Linked DNA regions of Azoarcus sp. CIB. The protein of the gene in region 1 interacts with the protein of each later gene in a pairwise test. Links are inferred from orthologs where the notes say so. Each region holds a gene or a part of one and is shown on either strand. Other genes may lie near its edges.

Region 1 (8,120 bases):
GCTTCTCGATCAGCGCAAACGCGACCACGTAATCGGTTTCGTCGCTCAGGCTCAGGTGCGCAGTCAGTCCGCGCTCCCGCATGTAGGCGGCAAGCCCGTCGTCGAACAGGTAAATCGGCTTGCCGAGTTCGTCGTGCCCGACCCGAACCGCATGCAGTGTCGCCGGGACGGCAACGCCGGTCCCAAGGGCCTTGCCGAAGGCCTCCTTGGCAGCAAAACGCTTGGCGAGGAATCGGGCCGGATCACGACTCGCCCGAAAGCCTTCGCGCTCCTCGCCGGCCGGAAGGATGCGCGCGGCGAAGCGCTCGCCGTTGCGCTCCAGGGCAGCGCCCAGGCGGGCGATCTGAACGATATCCGTACCGATCCCGTGAATCATCCGGCGACGCTCAGCAGTCCTGCCCTGCGGCCTCGCGCATCAGGCGCTTCATCTCGCGCACCGCCTCGCGCATGCCCGCGAACACCGCCCGGCTGACGATGGCGTGGCCGATGTGCAGTTCGCGCACGCCTGCGAGCCGGGCGATCGGCTGCACGTTGTAGTAGTTGAGGGCGTGGCCGGCGTTGAAGCGCATGCCCAAGCCGCGGATCGCGTCACCCGCCTCGCGCACCTTTGCGATTTCCGCGAGCACGGATGCACTCTCGGCGTCCCTTCCGGCATTGTGGAAAGCGTGTGCGTAAGGCCCCGTGTGGATCTCGCACACGCGCGCGCCGATGCGCGCTGCGGCGTCGACCTGCGCAATCTCCGCATCGATGAATACGCTCGTGACGATCCCGGCGTCGGCCAGCCGCCCAACCACGGTCTTCAGCCGCGCCTCCTGGGCGACGACATCGAGGCCGCCTTCCGTCGTCACCTCATGCCGGCCCTCGGGCACCAGCATCGCCATCTCCGGCTTCAGGCGGCACGCGATCGCGACCATCTCGTCCGTCGCCGCCATCTCGAGGTTCAACTTGACCTGCGTAAGTTCGCGCAGTCTGCGCACGTCCTCGTCCTGGATGTGGCGCCTGTCCTCGCGCAGATGCACGGTGATGCCGTCCGCGCCGCCGAGATGCGCCTCCACGGCCGCCCATACCGGGTCCGGCTCCCAGGTGCGGCGCGCTTGGCGCAGCGTCGCCACATGGTCGATATTCACGCCGAGTTCGATCACAGCTCCAGCAACTCCTTTAGCACCCGGCGCGACTGCAGCGTCTGCCCGCCGAGGTAATGATTGATCAGCATACGAAGCAAAACCTTGCTCTGGGCAAGCGTTTCGGCGCGGGAAAAATCGTCGCGCTCCATGTCGAGCAGAGTCTGCCCGCTCGTTGCCGGCAAATCGCCCGCGCCCTCCGGCACCGGCACCGGACCGCGCTCGATTATATAGACGTACGCGGCGCCGGGATCGAGCGGCGCACCCGAGTCGCTGTCCGACGCGAGGCCGATGCCGTAACCGAGCTCTTGCAGCAGCGCGAGTTCGAAACGACGAAGAACCGGCTCCTGCGGCTCGCCGCGGCCGAGGGTCGCAATCGCACGGGCGTATGCGTCGAACAGCACGGCATGCGGATCCTCGCGGGCCGTCAGGCGCACGAGCAGCTCGTTCAGGTAGTAACCGCACATCAGCGCACGACCGGCCAGCAAGGGCTGTCCGCCGCAGCGCTCGGCGCGCACGAGCGTCTTCATCTCGCCGCCACCCGACCAATCCAGCAGCAGCGGCTGAAACGCCATGATGACGCCGCGCAGCGCCGACATGGGGCGCCGCGCGCCCTTGGCAACCAATGCGACGCGGCCGTGATCGCGCGAGAAGACTTCGACGATGAGGCTCGTCTCGCGCCAAGGGTGCGTATGCAGGACGAAACCGGGCTGCTGGTCGACGCGCTGCTTCTGGCTCACGACGGCACGCGCCCGCAGGCCTTATTCGTAGCCCAGGCTCTTGAGGGCGCGCTCATCATCCGCCCAGCCGCTCTTCACCTTGACCCACACCTCGAGAAAGACCTTGCCGTCGAACAACTGCTCCAACTCCACGCGCGCTTCCGAGGCAATGCGCTTCAACTGTTCGCCGCCCTTGCCGATGACCATAGCCTTGTGACTGGCACGGTCGACGACGACCGCAGCATGGATGCGACGCAGCTTGCCTTCCGTTTCGAACTTCTCGATCTCCACCGCGATGCCGTAGGGCAGTTCGTCCCCCAGCAGGCGGAAGAGCTTTTCACGCAGGAATTCGGCCGCGAGGAAACGTTCGCTGCGGTCCGTGACCTCGTCCTCGCCGTACATCGGCGCGCCCTCGGGGAGCAGCGGCGTCACCGCCCGGAGCAACTGTTCGACGTTCGTCCCCCGCTCGGCGCTGAGCGGCACGATCTCCGTGAACGGATAGACGTCCTTCACGCGCGCGATGAAGGGCAGCAACTGCGTCTTGTCGGCAAGCCGATCGACCTTGTTGATGACGAGGACTACCTTCCCTTCCTGCGGCAGCACCTCGACCACCTTGCGGTCGTCTTCGCCGAAACGGCCGGCCTCGATCACGAAGAGCACGAGATCGACGTCGGCGAGCACCTGCGACACCGTCCGGTTCATCGAACGGTTGAGCGCATTGCGATGCTTGGTCTGGAAACCCGGCGTATCGACGAAGACGAACTGCGCCTCATCGTTGGTCAGGATGCCCGTGACGCGATGCCGCGTCGTCTGCGCCTTACGCGAGACGATGCTGATCTTCTGCCCGATCAGGCGGTTGAGCAGCGTCGATTTGCCGACGTTGGGCCGTCCGACGATGGCGACGAAACCCGTGCGGAATCCTTCGGGCACTGCGGCAGGTCCGTTTTCCGGGCCGATATTCTCGTTCATGACTTCCTCAACTGCGTCAGCGCGTTCTCGGCCGACTGCTGCTCCGCGGCGCGACGACTCGTGCCCCGCCCGGTGGTACGGATCTTCAGTGCGTTGACCTCGCAGGCGACCTCGAATTCCTGCGCATGCGCCTCGCCATGCACCTTCACCGTCGTGTAGTTCGGCAGCGCCATCCTGCGCCCCTGCAGGTACTCCTGCAACGCAGTTTTCGGGTCTTTGGCTGCCACGCGGGGATCGATATCTGCGATCAGCGGCGCGTACAGACGGTCGATCACCGCTTTCGCCGCGTCGAAACCCCGGTCGAGAAACACCCCCGCGAATATGGCTTCGAGCGCGTCGGCGAGGATGGAGGGCCGCCGGAACCCGCCGCTCTTCAGTTCCCCCTCGCCCAACCGCAGGTACTCGCCGAGATCGAGTTCGCGGGCGACGCGGTGCAGGCCGTCCTGACACACGAGCGAAGCCCGCAGGCGCGACATCTCGCCTTCGTGCAACTCGCCGAAACGCTCGAACAGTGCGATCGCGACGACGCAATTCAGGATGCTGTCGCCGATGAACTCCAGGCGCTCGTTGTTGGGCTGCCCGAAACTGCGGTGCGTAAGCGCCTGTTCCAGCAGCGCGCGGTCCGTGAACTGATGTCCGACGGCGCGCTGGAGACGATCCAGATTGGCTGCCACTATTTCCCGGTCGTCGTCGCTTTGAAGTCAATCAGCAGGCTGACGTTGGACACGACCGGAACCTTGCGCGAATACTCAACGTCGATGACGACCTTGCCGCCCTCTTTCCTGATGTCGAGGTCCGCGCCGGTGACAGTCGACACGTCATCGATTTGCCCGCTGCGCTCGAAACTCCTGCGCATGTCGGCAATCGACGCCCCGCCGTCACCCTCGCCCGCCACCTTATTGATGATGCGCTGGATCGCGAAGTACTCGTTTACCGCCGGAACCGCACGAAAGCCGATCAGCAGCACGAAGCCAAGAAGCCCGCCTACAACCAGTACGCTGATGGGGCTCATGCCCCGTTGCCATTTCTTCACCCGCATGCCGTCTCCGTTTTAGTGGAACCCGCCAATCCGTTTCATGTCGTTGAAGTTGAACCAGATGAAGAACGCCCTGCCGACGATGTTCTCATCCGGAACGAATCCCCAGACGCGGCTGTCGCTGCTCGCGTCGCGGTTGTCGCCCATCACGAAGTAATGCCCTTCGGGTACGGTGCAACGCACGCCGGCCGTAGTATAGGTGCAGTTCTCGCGATGCGGATAATCGAGCACCTGCGGCACGAAGGGCGGCACGTCGCGCTCGATCAGTACCGAATGCTCCGTCGCGCCCAGCTTTTCCTGGAAACGCGGCGAATAGTAGAGGCGATCCGGATGGAGGTAATCGTCCAGCGGCGCGATCGACACCACTTCGCCGTTGATGCGCAGACGCTTGTCGATGTATTCGACCCTGTCACCCGGAAGGCCCACGACACGCTTGATGTAATCCATCGACGGATCGGCCGGATAGCGGAACACCATCACGTCGCCGCGCTTGGGCGAATTCACGTCGACGATCTTCTTGTTGATCACCGGCAGGCGAATGCCATAGGTCCACTTGTTCACGAGGATGAAATCGCCGACGAGCAGCGTCGGAATCATCGATCCGGACGGAATCTTGAACGGCTCGACGATGAACGAGCGCAGGCCGAACACGATCAGGATCACCGGAAAGAAGCTGGCGCCGTATTCGACCCACCAAGGCGCGGGAGCACCGGGCGCGCGACGCTTCTTCGCGTAGAAGTGGTCGATGCCCCAAAGGATCGCGGTTGCCACCAGCAGCAGGAACAACACCAGCGCAAAATTCACACAGTCTCCGTTTCGTCGCGATTCAACGCAGCGCGGCGCAAGGCCCCGCCGCTTACTTGCCTTCGTCCACCCGCAGCACGGAGAGGAAGGCCTCCTGCGGAATTTCGACGTTGCCGACCTGCTTCATGCGCTTCTTGCCTTCCTTCTGCTTCTCGAGCAGCTTCTTCTTCCGCGAGATGTCGCCGCCATAGCACTTCGCCAGCACGTTCTTGCGCAGCGCCTTGATGGTTTCGCGCGCGATGATGTGCGAGCCGATCGCGGCCTGGACGGCGACGTCGAACATCTGGCGCGGAATCAGCGAACGCAGCTTCGCCGCCACTTCACGCCCGCGGTACTGTGCCGAAGCGCGGTGTACGATCACCGACAGCGCATCGACCTTCTCGCCGCCGACCATCATGTCGAGCTTCACGAGATCGGCCGCACGGTACTCCTTGAACTCATAGTCGAGTGACGCGTAGCCGCGCGAAACCGACTTCAGCTTGTCGAAGAAGTCCATGACGACTTCGTTCATCGGCAGGTCGTAGATCAACTGCACCTGACGGCCGTGGTAGCGCATATCGACCTGCACGCCGCGCTTCAGGTTGCACAGCGTGATCACCGGACCGACGTACTCCTGCGGCATGAAGATCGTCGCCGTGATGATGGGCTCGCGAATCTCTGCAACCTTCGACACGTCGGGCAGTTTGGAAGGATTCTCGACATGAATCACTTCGCCGCTGTTCATCACGACCTCATACACGACAGTCGGCGCCGTCGTGATGAGGTTCATATCGAATTCGCGTTCGAGGCGCTCCTGCACGATATCCATGTGCAGCAGGCCGAGGAAGCCGCAGCGGAAGCCGAACCCCAGCGCCTGCGAGACTTCCGGCTCAAACTGCAGCGACGCGTCGTTGAGGCGCAGTTTCTCCAGCGAATCGCGCAACTGATCGTACTCGCTCGATTCGACCGGATACAGGCCCGCGAACACCTGCGGCTTGATCTCCTTGAAACCGGGCAACGCCTCGGACGCAGGTCGGTTCGCGAGCGTCACGGTGTCACCGACCTTGGCCGCCTGCAACTCCTTGATGCCGGCGATGATGAAGCCCACCTCGCCAGCGGACAATTCAGTACGTGCAACCGAGCGCGGCGTGAACACGCCGACCTGGTCGCACGGATACTGGGCACCGTTCGCCATCAGGAGGATCCGGTCCTTCGGCCGCAGCACGCCGTCCACGACGCGCACCAGCATCACGACGCCGACGTAGTTGTCGAACCACGAATCGATGATCAGTGCCTTCAGCGGCGCGGTGGGGTCGCCCTTGGGTGGCGGCACGCGGCGCACGACGGTCTCGAGCACGTCCTCGATGCCCAAGCCGGTCTTCGCCGAACACAGCACTGCTTCGGACGCGTCGACGCCGATCACGTCCTCGATCTCCTGGCGCGCGTTGTCCGGATCCGCCGCGGGCAGGTCGATTTTGTTCAGGACCGGCACGACCTCGACGTTCTGCTCGATCGCCGTGTAGCAGTTCGCGACGGTCTGCGCCTCCACGCCCTGCGACGCATCGACCACGAGCAGCGCACCCTCGCAGGCCGACAGCGAACGGCTCACCTCGTAGGAAAAGTCGACGTGCCCCGGCGTGTCGATCAGGTTCAGGTTGTAGACCTGACCATCCTTCGCCTTGTACTCCAGTGCGGCCGTCTGCGCCTTGATCGTGATCCCGCGCTCGCGCTCGAGGTCCATCGAATCGAGCACCTGCTCCTCCATTTCGCGATCGGAGAGCCCGCCGCAGTAGTGGATGAGCCGATCGGCCAGCGTGGACTTGCCGTGATCGATGTGAGCGATGATGGAGAAATTTCGGATGTGTTGCATGCGCCAACAAAATAAAGGTGCCATGTGGCACCCAGGATGAGTCGGTTGAATCGGCTAAGCCGCGGATTCTAGCGGAAAACGCCCGCAATAGGCACGGATCGCCGCCTCGTCGAGGTGGTAATGACACAGCTCGGTGTTGCCGGCCAGAACGACGGGAACCAGTTCATCCCATTGCGCTTCCAGCGCAGGATCCGCATCAACGTCCAAGACGCGCACGGCCCACCCGAGTTCGGCAGCCAGGGGCAACAACCGGTCGATGAGATCGTGACACAGATGACACCATTCGCGACTCATGACGGTGAATTCGCGCACCACGCTCAATCCCCCGCCCTCAGGGTCACGTAGCTCGCCCCGGAACCGCGGTGCACGAGCAGCGTCACCAACTGGCCGTCCTTGACGTCAGCTGCCAGGCGCGCAAAGCCATCCACTGTCTTCAGCGCGATCTGGCGCCCACCGGACACGATCGCAAGCACGATGTCACCGACCTGCAGGTCAGCACGTGCCGCTGCGCCCTGCACGCGCTCGATAACCAGCCCGTGGTCCACGTTGCGCTCGCGCTTCTGCGCAGGACTCGGCAATCCGAGCACCAGACCCAGCTTGTTCGGTGCCGGTTGCGCGCGCTCGCCCCGGCGCGAGCGCGAAGCGCCTTCGTCGGTCCATTCGCCGACTACGATGTTCATCTCGCGCAGCATACCCGCCCGGTACAGCGACAGACCGACCTGGGATCCGGGACGGCTTGTGGACACGATGCGTGGCAGGTCGCTGGACTCCTCGACCGTCTTGCCGGCAAAGCGCACGATCACGTCACCCTGTTCGATGCCCGCCTTCGCGGCCGGACCACCCGGCTCAACTGCGCTCACGAGCGCCCCTTCCGCACGCGGCAGCGCAAAGGTCTCCGCGAGCGCACGCGTCACTTCCTGGATCGCGACACCGATGCGCCCGCGCTGCACGCGACCGCTGGCCTTGAGCTGGCCCTGGATCTCCATCGCGAGGTTGATCGGGATCGCGAACGACAGCCCCATGAAACCGCCGGTCTGGCTGTAGATCTGCGAGTTGATGCCAACGACCTCGCCTCTTAGGTTGAACAGCGGTCCGCCCGAATTGCCGGGATTGATCGCGACGTCCGTCTGGATGAAGGGAACAAAATTCTCGTCCGGCAGGCTGCGCCCCTTCGCGCTGACGATACCGGCAGTCACCGAATGATCGAAACCGAAGGGCGACCCGATCGCGACGACCCACTCGCCGACCTGGAGTTTGTCCGGATCGCCGATCGCCAGACGCGGAAGGTCGGTCGCATCGATCTTGATCAGCGCCACATCCGAGCGCGCGTCCGCCCCGACCACGCGCGCGCGGAACTCGCGCTTGTCGATCAGGCGGACGATAATTTCCTCCGCCCCATCGATGACATGCGCATTAGTCAGGATATACCCGTCCGCGCTCACGATGAAACCGGATCCCAGAGACTTGTTGTCGGGATCGATGCGGGGATGCTCAGGCTTGCGCGGAATGAAGCGCCGAAAGAAATCGAACATCGGATCGTCCGGCGCAAGCTGGGGGAATCCAGGCCCCACACCCTTCCCCGCCTGCGCAGCGCTGATGTTCACGACGGCCGCACCATGCCG
Region 2 (5,655 bases), 2.3 Mb from region 1 along the record:
GGCTCACTGCCCGCCAGCTCCGGCTCGAACGCCATGCCGTGCCCGTTCTCGCGCGCATAGATCGCGAGCACGTTGGACACCGGCAGGGACAACGCATGCGCGACGCCGCCGAAGCGGGCCTGGAAGGTGATCAGGTCGTTGCCCATCACCAGATGGTTGGTCGCATCCAGCGCCAGGTTAAGCACGATCTGTCCGTCGCGCGCATAGCCGGGCGGGACGACCGTGCGCTCGTCGACGGCAACCGCGATGTAGGGCGTGAAGCCCTGGTCGAGGCACCAGTCGTAGATGGCGCGCACCAGGTAGGGTTTGGTCGATACCTTGCTCATGGATTGGATCCGTGCGGCCCCGACGCGCGGGGCCGCCTGCGCGTCAACGACGCATTACCTTTTCGGACGGCGTCAGGGCGTCGATGAAGCCCTGGCGACTGAAGATGCGCTCGGCGTACTTCATGAGGTTCGCGGCAGCCTTCGGCAGTTCGATGCCGTAGTGCTCGAGGCGCCACAGCAGCGGCGCGATCGCGACATCGAGCATCGAGAACTCGTCGCCGAGCATGAACTTCTGCTTGACGAAGATCGGCGCGAGCTGGACGAGCTGATCGCGAACGTGCGCGCGGCTCTTGTCGACCGTGCCCTTCTGGTTTTTCTCGAGCGCCTCGATGTGCGAAAACAGCTCGTGCTCGAAAGTGTGCAGCAGCTGTCGTGCGCGCGCGCGCATGATCGGGTCGGGCGGCATCAGCTGCGGATGCGGGAAGCGCTCGTCGATGTATTCGTTGATGATATTGGACTCGTACAGGACGAGGTCGCGATCCACCAGCACCGGCACCCGGTTGTACGGATTGATGACGGCGATATCTTCCGGTTTGTTGTAGAGATCGACGTCGATGACCTCGAAGTCCATCCCCTTCTCGAACAGCACGATCCGGCAGCGATGGCTGAACGGGTCGGTGGTGCCGGAATACAGGTTCATCATGGTGTTGCAGCTCCCGATACAAAAACAAAGCGCACCACGCGTGTGCCGCGTGGTGCGTCAGACTTCAAGGCGACGAATCAGTTCGCGCCGACGTTCAATGAACGTCCTTCCAGTAATTCTTCTTCAGCGCGAAAGTCAGTGCGAACAGGCCCGCCAGGAAGATGAGGACGACGACGCCGACCGACTTGCGCTTCTCGGCAACCGGCTCGCCCATCCACACGAGGAAGGAGACCAGGTCGGCGACGGTCTTGTCGTACTCCTGCGTCGACAGCTTGCCAGGCTTCGCGAGTTCCAGCTCGATCGACTTGACGCCGTCGTGCTCGCTGACCTTCGCGATCTGCTCGCCCTGCAGTTCCCACAGCACGTGCGGCATGCCGACGTTTTCGAAGACCTTGTTGTTCCAGCCCGTCGGGCGGTTCGGGTCGCGATAGAACTGGCGCAGGTAGGTGTACAGCCAGTCGGCACCGCTGCCGAACTCCGACGCGCGCTGGCGCGCGATCAGGGTCAGGTCGGGCGGGGTCGCGCCGAACCAGGCCTTCTGCTCCTTCGTGCTGGCCGAGATCTTCATCAGATCGCCGATACGCTCGCCCGTGAACATCAGGTTGTCGCGAATCTCCTGCTCGGTCAGGCCGATCTGCGTCAGCGTGTTGTAGCGGACGAAGCTCGCGCTGTGGCAGTTCATGCAGTAGTTGACGAAGGTCTTGGCGCCGGCCTGCAACGAGGCTTGGTCCGTGCTCACCGGGGCCTTGTCCAGATGCAGCGCGGCACCGGCGGCCAGCGCCAGCGTCGGCGCAAACAGCGCAGCAGCGGCCAGGCGCTTCAGGGTCTTGATTACGCTAATAGTCATTTGAAAGTCACCCTATCCGGTTCGGGTTTGCACTTGTCGAGTTTGCTGTACCACGGCATCGCCAGGAAGAAGGCGAAATAGATCACCGAGCAGATCTGCGCCACCAAGGTACGACCCGGGGTCGGCGGCAGAACGCCGAGGTAGCCGAGGATGAAGAAGGAGACGACGAAGACCGCGAGCACGCCCTTGAACAGGCCACCCTTGTAGCGGATCGACTTCACCGGGCTGCGGTCCAGCCACGGCAGGAAGGCGATGATGACCACGGCTGCGCCCATCGCGACCACGCCCCAGAACTTCGCGTCGATGCCGAACAGCGGATAGGTCACCGCACGCAGGACCGAGTAGAAGGGCGTGAAGTACCACACCGGAGCAATGTGCGGCGGGGTCTTCAGCGGATCGGCCGGGATGAAGTTGTTGTACTCGAGGAAGTAGCCGCCGCCTTCGGGCGCGAAGAACACGATCGCCGTGAAGAAGATCAGGAAGCCGACCACGCCGACGATGTCCTTCACCGTGTAGTACGGGTGGAAGGGAATACCGTCGAGCGGAATGCCGTTCGCGTCCTTCTTCTTCTTGATCTCGACGCCGTCGGGGTTGTTCGAGCCGACTTCGTGCAGCGCGACGATGTGCGCGAGCACCAGGCCGATCAGCACCAGCGGCACGGCGATGACGTGGAAGGAGAAGAAGCGGTTCAGCGTGGCGTCAGACACGACGAAGTCGCCGCGAATCACCAGCGACAGGTCGGGGCCGATCACCGGGATCGCGGAGAACAGGTTGACGATGACCTGCGCGCCCCAGAAGGACATCTGCCCCCACGGCAGCAGGTAGCCCATGAAGGCCTCGGCCATCAGCGCGAGGAAGATCAGGGTACCGAAGATCCAGATCAGCTCGCGCGGTTTGCGGTAGGAACCGTAGAGCAGCCCGCGGAACATGTGCAGGTACACGACGACGAAGAAGGCCGAGGCGCCGGTCGAGTGCAGGTAGCGGATCAGCCAGCCGCCCGGGACTTCGCGCATGATGTACTCGACGCTGGCGAACGCAACCGGGATGCCGGAGGTGTTGAGCGAGGCGTCGGGCTTGTAGTGCATGACCAGGAAGATGCCGGTCAGGATCTGGATCACCAGCACGAGCAGCGCCAGCGAGCCGAAGAAGTACCAGAAGTTGAAGTTCTTCGGCGCGTAGTACTCGGACAGGTGCTCCTTCCAGGTCGATGTCAGCGGAAACCGCTCGTCGACCCAGTTGAGCAGTTGTTGGGATTTCGTAGTCATCGCTTAGGCCTTTGAGTCGTCACCGATGAGGATCGTGGTATCGGAAAGGTACTTGTGCGGCGGCACCTCGAGGTTGTCAGGCGCCGGCATGCTCTTGTACACGCGGCCGGACAGGTCGAACTTCGAACCGTGACAGGGGCACAGGAAGCCGCCATGCCAGTCGTCGCCCACGCCGCTTTCGGCACCGACCTTGAACTTGTCGCTCGGCGAGCAACCGAGGTGGGTGCAGATGCCGACGGCGATGAGGTACTCGGGCTTGATCGAACGATGCTTGTTCTTGGCGTACTCGGGCTGCATCTCCTTGCCGGATTCCGGGTCGCTGACCGCGGCATCGGTCTTTTCGAGCGACGACAGCATTTCCGGGGTCCGGCGCAGGATCCACACGGGCTTGCCACGCCACTCCACCGTCATCATCTCGCCCGGTGCCAGCTTGCCGATGTCCGCCTCGACCGGCGCACCTGCAGCCTTGGCACGCTCGGACGGCGTCAGGCTGGCAACGAACGGCACAGCCGTCGCAACCGCAGCCACGCCACCGGCGGCCGACGTCGCGACAAGCAGTTGCCGGCGGCCACTGTCCATCTTCTGATCCACGCTCATGACCTCATCCCTGAAAAGAAACCCGTTTCCGGATACAAAAAAACTGCGGAATTTTAGCAAAAAGCCTGATACATAAAAAGAGGGCATGCCGAAGCCATGCCAATGGCATCAGCCTCGAGCACACGCCTGCTCGGCCGGGCGGAATGGGCGAAAGGCGGATGCTGCAACGCAGCTTCCGCAGTGCAACAGTGCCCCTGACTACAGCGCGCGCCGCTCGACCAGGGCCTGCGCGATCGTGCCCGTATCGGTGTGCTCGAGCTCGCCGCCGACAGGCACGCCGCGCGACAAGCGGCTGACCCTGACGCCGCGGGCGGCAAGCAGTTCGGCGATGACGTGGGCGGTGGCTTCGCCTTCGTTGGTGAAATTGGTTGCGAGGATGACTTCCTTCACTGCACCGTCCGAGGCGCGTGCGAGGAGCTTGTCGAGCCGCAGTTCGCGCGGGCCGATGCCGTCGAGCGGCGACAGGCGCCCCATGAGGACGTAGTAAAGGCCGTTGTAGAGCTGGGTCTGCTCCATCATCGCGAGGTCTGCCGGCATCTCGACGACGCACAGCAGCGAGTGGTCGCGCTGCGGATTCGCGCAGCGCTGGCAGACGTCGGTCTCGCAGAACGTGTTGCAGCGCTCGCAATGACGCAGCACTTCGAGCGCGTGCGCGAGCGCCCGCGCGAGCCGGCCGGCGCCGCGCTGGTCGCGCTGCAGCAGGTGGTAGGCCATGCGCTGCGCCGACTTCGGGCCGACGCTGGGCAGCGCGCGCAGGGCTTCGATCAGTTCGTCGAGACTCGAGGGTGAGCTCATCAGAACGGGAGCTTCATCCCGGGCGGCAGATTGAGGCCGGACGTGAAGCCCGCCATCTTCTCCTGCGTGGTCGCCTCGGCGCGGCGCACCGCGTCGTTCATCGCGGCGGCGACGAGATCCTCCAGCATTTCCTTGTCGTCCATGACCGAGGGGTCGATCGTGACGCGACGAACGTCATGCTTGCAGGTCATGAGGATCTTCACCATGCCGGCCCCGGCCTGACCCTCGACTTCGACGAGGGCGAGCTGGTCCTGCATCTTCTTCATGTTTTCCTGCATCTGCTGGGCCTGTTTCATCAGGCCGGCGATTCCGCCTTTCATCATGGTGCGATTCTCCGCAATTGGGGATTCAAAGAGGTTTCACCGACGCTTCCACGAGGGTTGCGTCGAATCGTTCGATCAGTTCGCGCACGAAAGGATCGCTTTCCAGGGCCGCGACCGCCTCGGCATGGCGCACGCGGCGATCGGCCTCGTCGCGCTGCGCGGGTGTCTCGCCCTCGATCGCGCCGACGGCGGCACGCAGCTTGAGCGGCGCCCCGTAAAGGGATGCGAGCTGATCCTGGATGCGCTCGACCACTCCCGGGTTCATGTCGAGGAGATGGCGGTGGGCGTTCGACAGCCGCAGCTCGATCACGCCGTCGGCGAAGCCGAGCCACTCGCAGTGCTGGGCGAACTCGCGCACGAGGCCGCCGAGACCGAGGCGGCGGATGAGGCCGTGCCAGTTGCCCGCGGCGAAGTCCGCCGCTGCGTCGTCATCGCCGCCGGGCGCAGGCGCAACCGCCGCAATCGGAGGAGCCGGCGACGCAAGAGGCGCCTCGGGGGCGGGAGCAGCCGGCGCTGCCTGCTCGGGCAGCACCACCGGCGCAGGGCGCACGGCGGCTGGGGGCTGCGCATCCTCGCGCGGCGATTCGGACCGGACGGTGGCCGGTTCTGAGCTCTGTCCGACGAAGGCTTCCGGCGGGAGATCCTCCCACGGCGGCACCGAGTTGGCAGGCTCCGGACGGGTTTCGGCCGGGGCGCTTGCCGGGGCCGGCGCGGTGCGTTGTACGCGCTCGGCAGCCGGAACCGGGGCCGGCGGCGTGGGCGTAGACACTGCCGACGGTGCGGGGGTGAGGGGCGCGGCCGGGGCCGCGGCAGCCGCCTGGACGGGCGGCGCGCCAGCGTTCGCAGGGGCGGGGCGCGG

The links. The genes of interacting proteins can lie anywhere in the genome.
Region 2: the proteins of recO (region 1) and recR interact in binary tests that used the Escherichia coli proteins (3 or more experiments, as listed by UniProt). The link is inferred for Azoarcus sp. CIB from one-to-one orthologs.

What each region holds. Positions count from the first base shown.
Region 1 is NZ_CP011072.1:3,123,543-3,131,662, forward strand. The notes cover bases 1-2,771. They hold recO (DNA repair protein RecO), read right to left. Parts: upstream 1,862-2,771; coding sequence 1,139-1,861; downstream 1-1,138. Other genes in these bases: acpS (holo-ACP synthase), read right to left, coding at 1-376; AzCIB_RS13795 (pyridoxine 5'-phosphate synthase), read right to left, coding at 387-1,142; era (GTPase Era), read right to left, coding at 1,883-2,771. In the rest of the region: more of era, read right to left, coding at 2,772-2,809; rnc (ribonuclease III), read right to left, coding at 2,806-3,483; AzCIB_RS13815 (DUF4845 domain-containing protein), read right to left, coding at 3,483-3,848; lepB (signal peptidase I), read right to left, coding at 3,861-4,649; lepA (translation elongation factor 4), read right to left, coding at 4,702-6,498; AzCIB_RS13830 (glutaredoxin family protein), read right to left, coding at 6,553-6,813; AzCIB_RS13835 (Do family serine endopeptidase), read right to left, coding at 6,816-8,120. UniProt on the Escherichia coli protein: Involved in DNA repair and RecF pathway recombination.
Region 2 is NZ_CP011072.1:848,294-853,948, reverse strand. Bases 2,676-5,655 are described here. They hold recR (recombination mediator RecR), read right to left. Parts: upstream 4,474-5,655; coding sequence 3,877-4,473; downstream 2,676-3,876. Other genes in these bases: dnaX (DNA polymerase III subunit gamma/tau), read right to left, coding at 4,822-5,655; AzCIB_RS03745 (YbaB/EbfC family nucleoid-associated protein), read right to left, coding at 4,473-4,796; petA (ubiquinol-cytochrome c reductase iron-sulfur subunit), read right to left, coding at 3,085-3,678; AzCIB_RS03760 (cytochrome b), read right to left, coding at 2,676-3,081. In the rest of the region: AzCIB_RS03775 (ClpXP protease specificity-enhancing factor), read right to left, coding at 1-326; AzCIB_RS03770 (glutathione S-transferase N-terminal domain-containing protein), read right to left, coding at 370-969; AzCIB_RS03765 (cytochrome c1), read right to left, coding at 1,064-1,816; more of AzCIB_RS03760, read right to left, coding at 1,813-2,675. UniProt on the Escherichia coli protein: May play a role in DNA repair. It seems to be involved in an RecBC-independent recombinational process of DNA repair. It may act with RecF and RecO.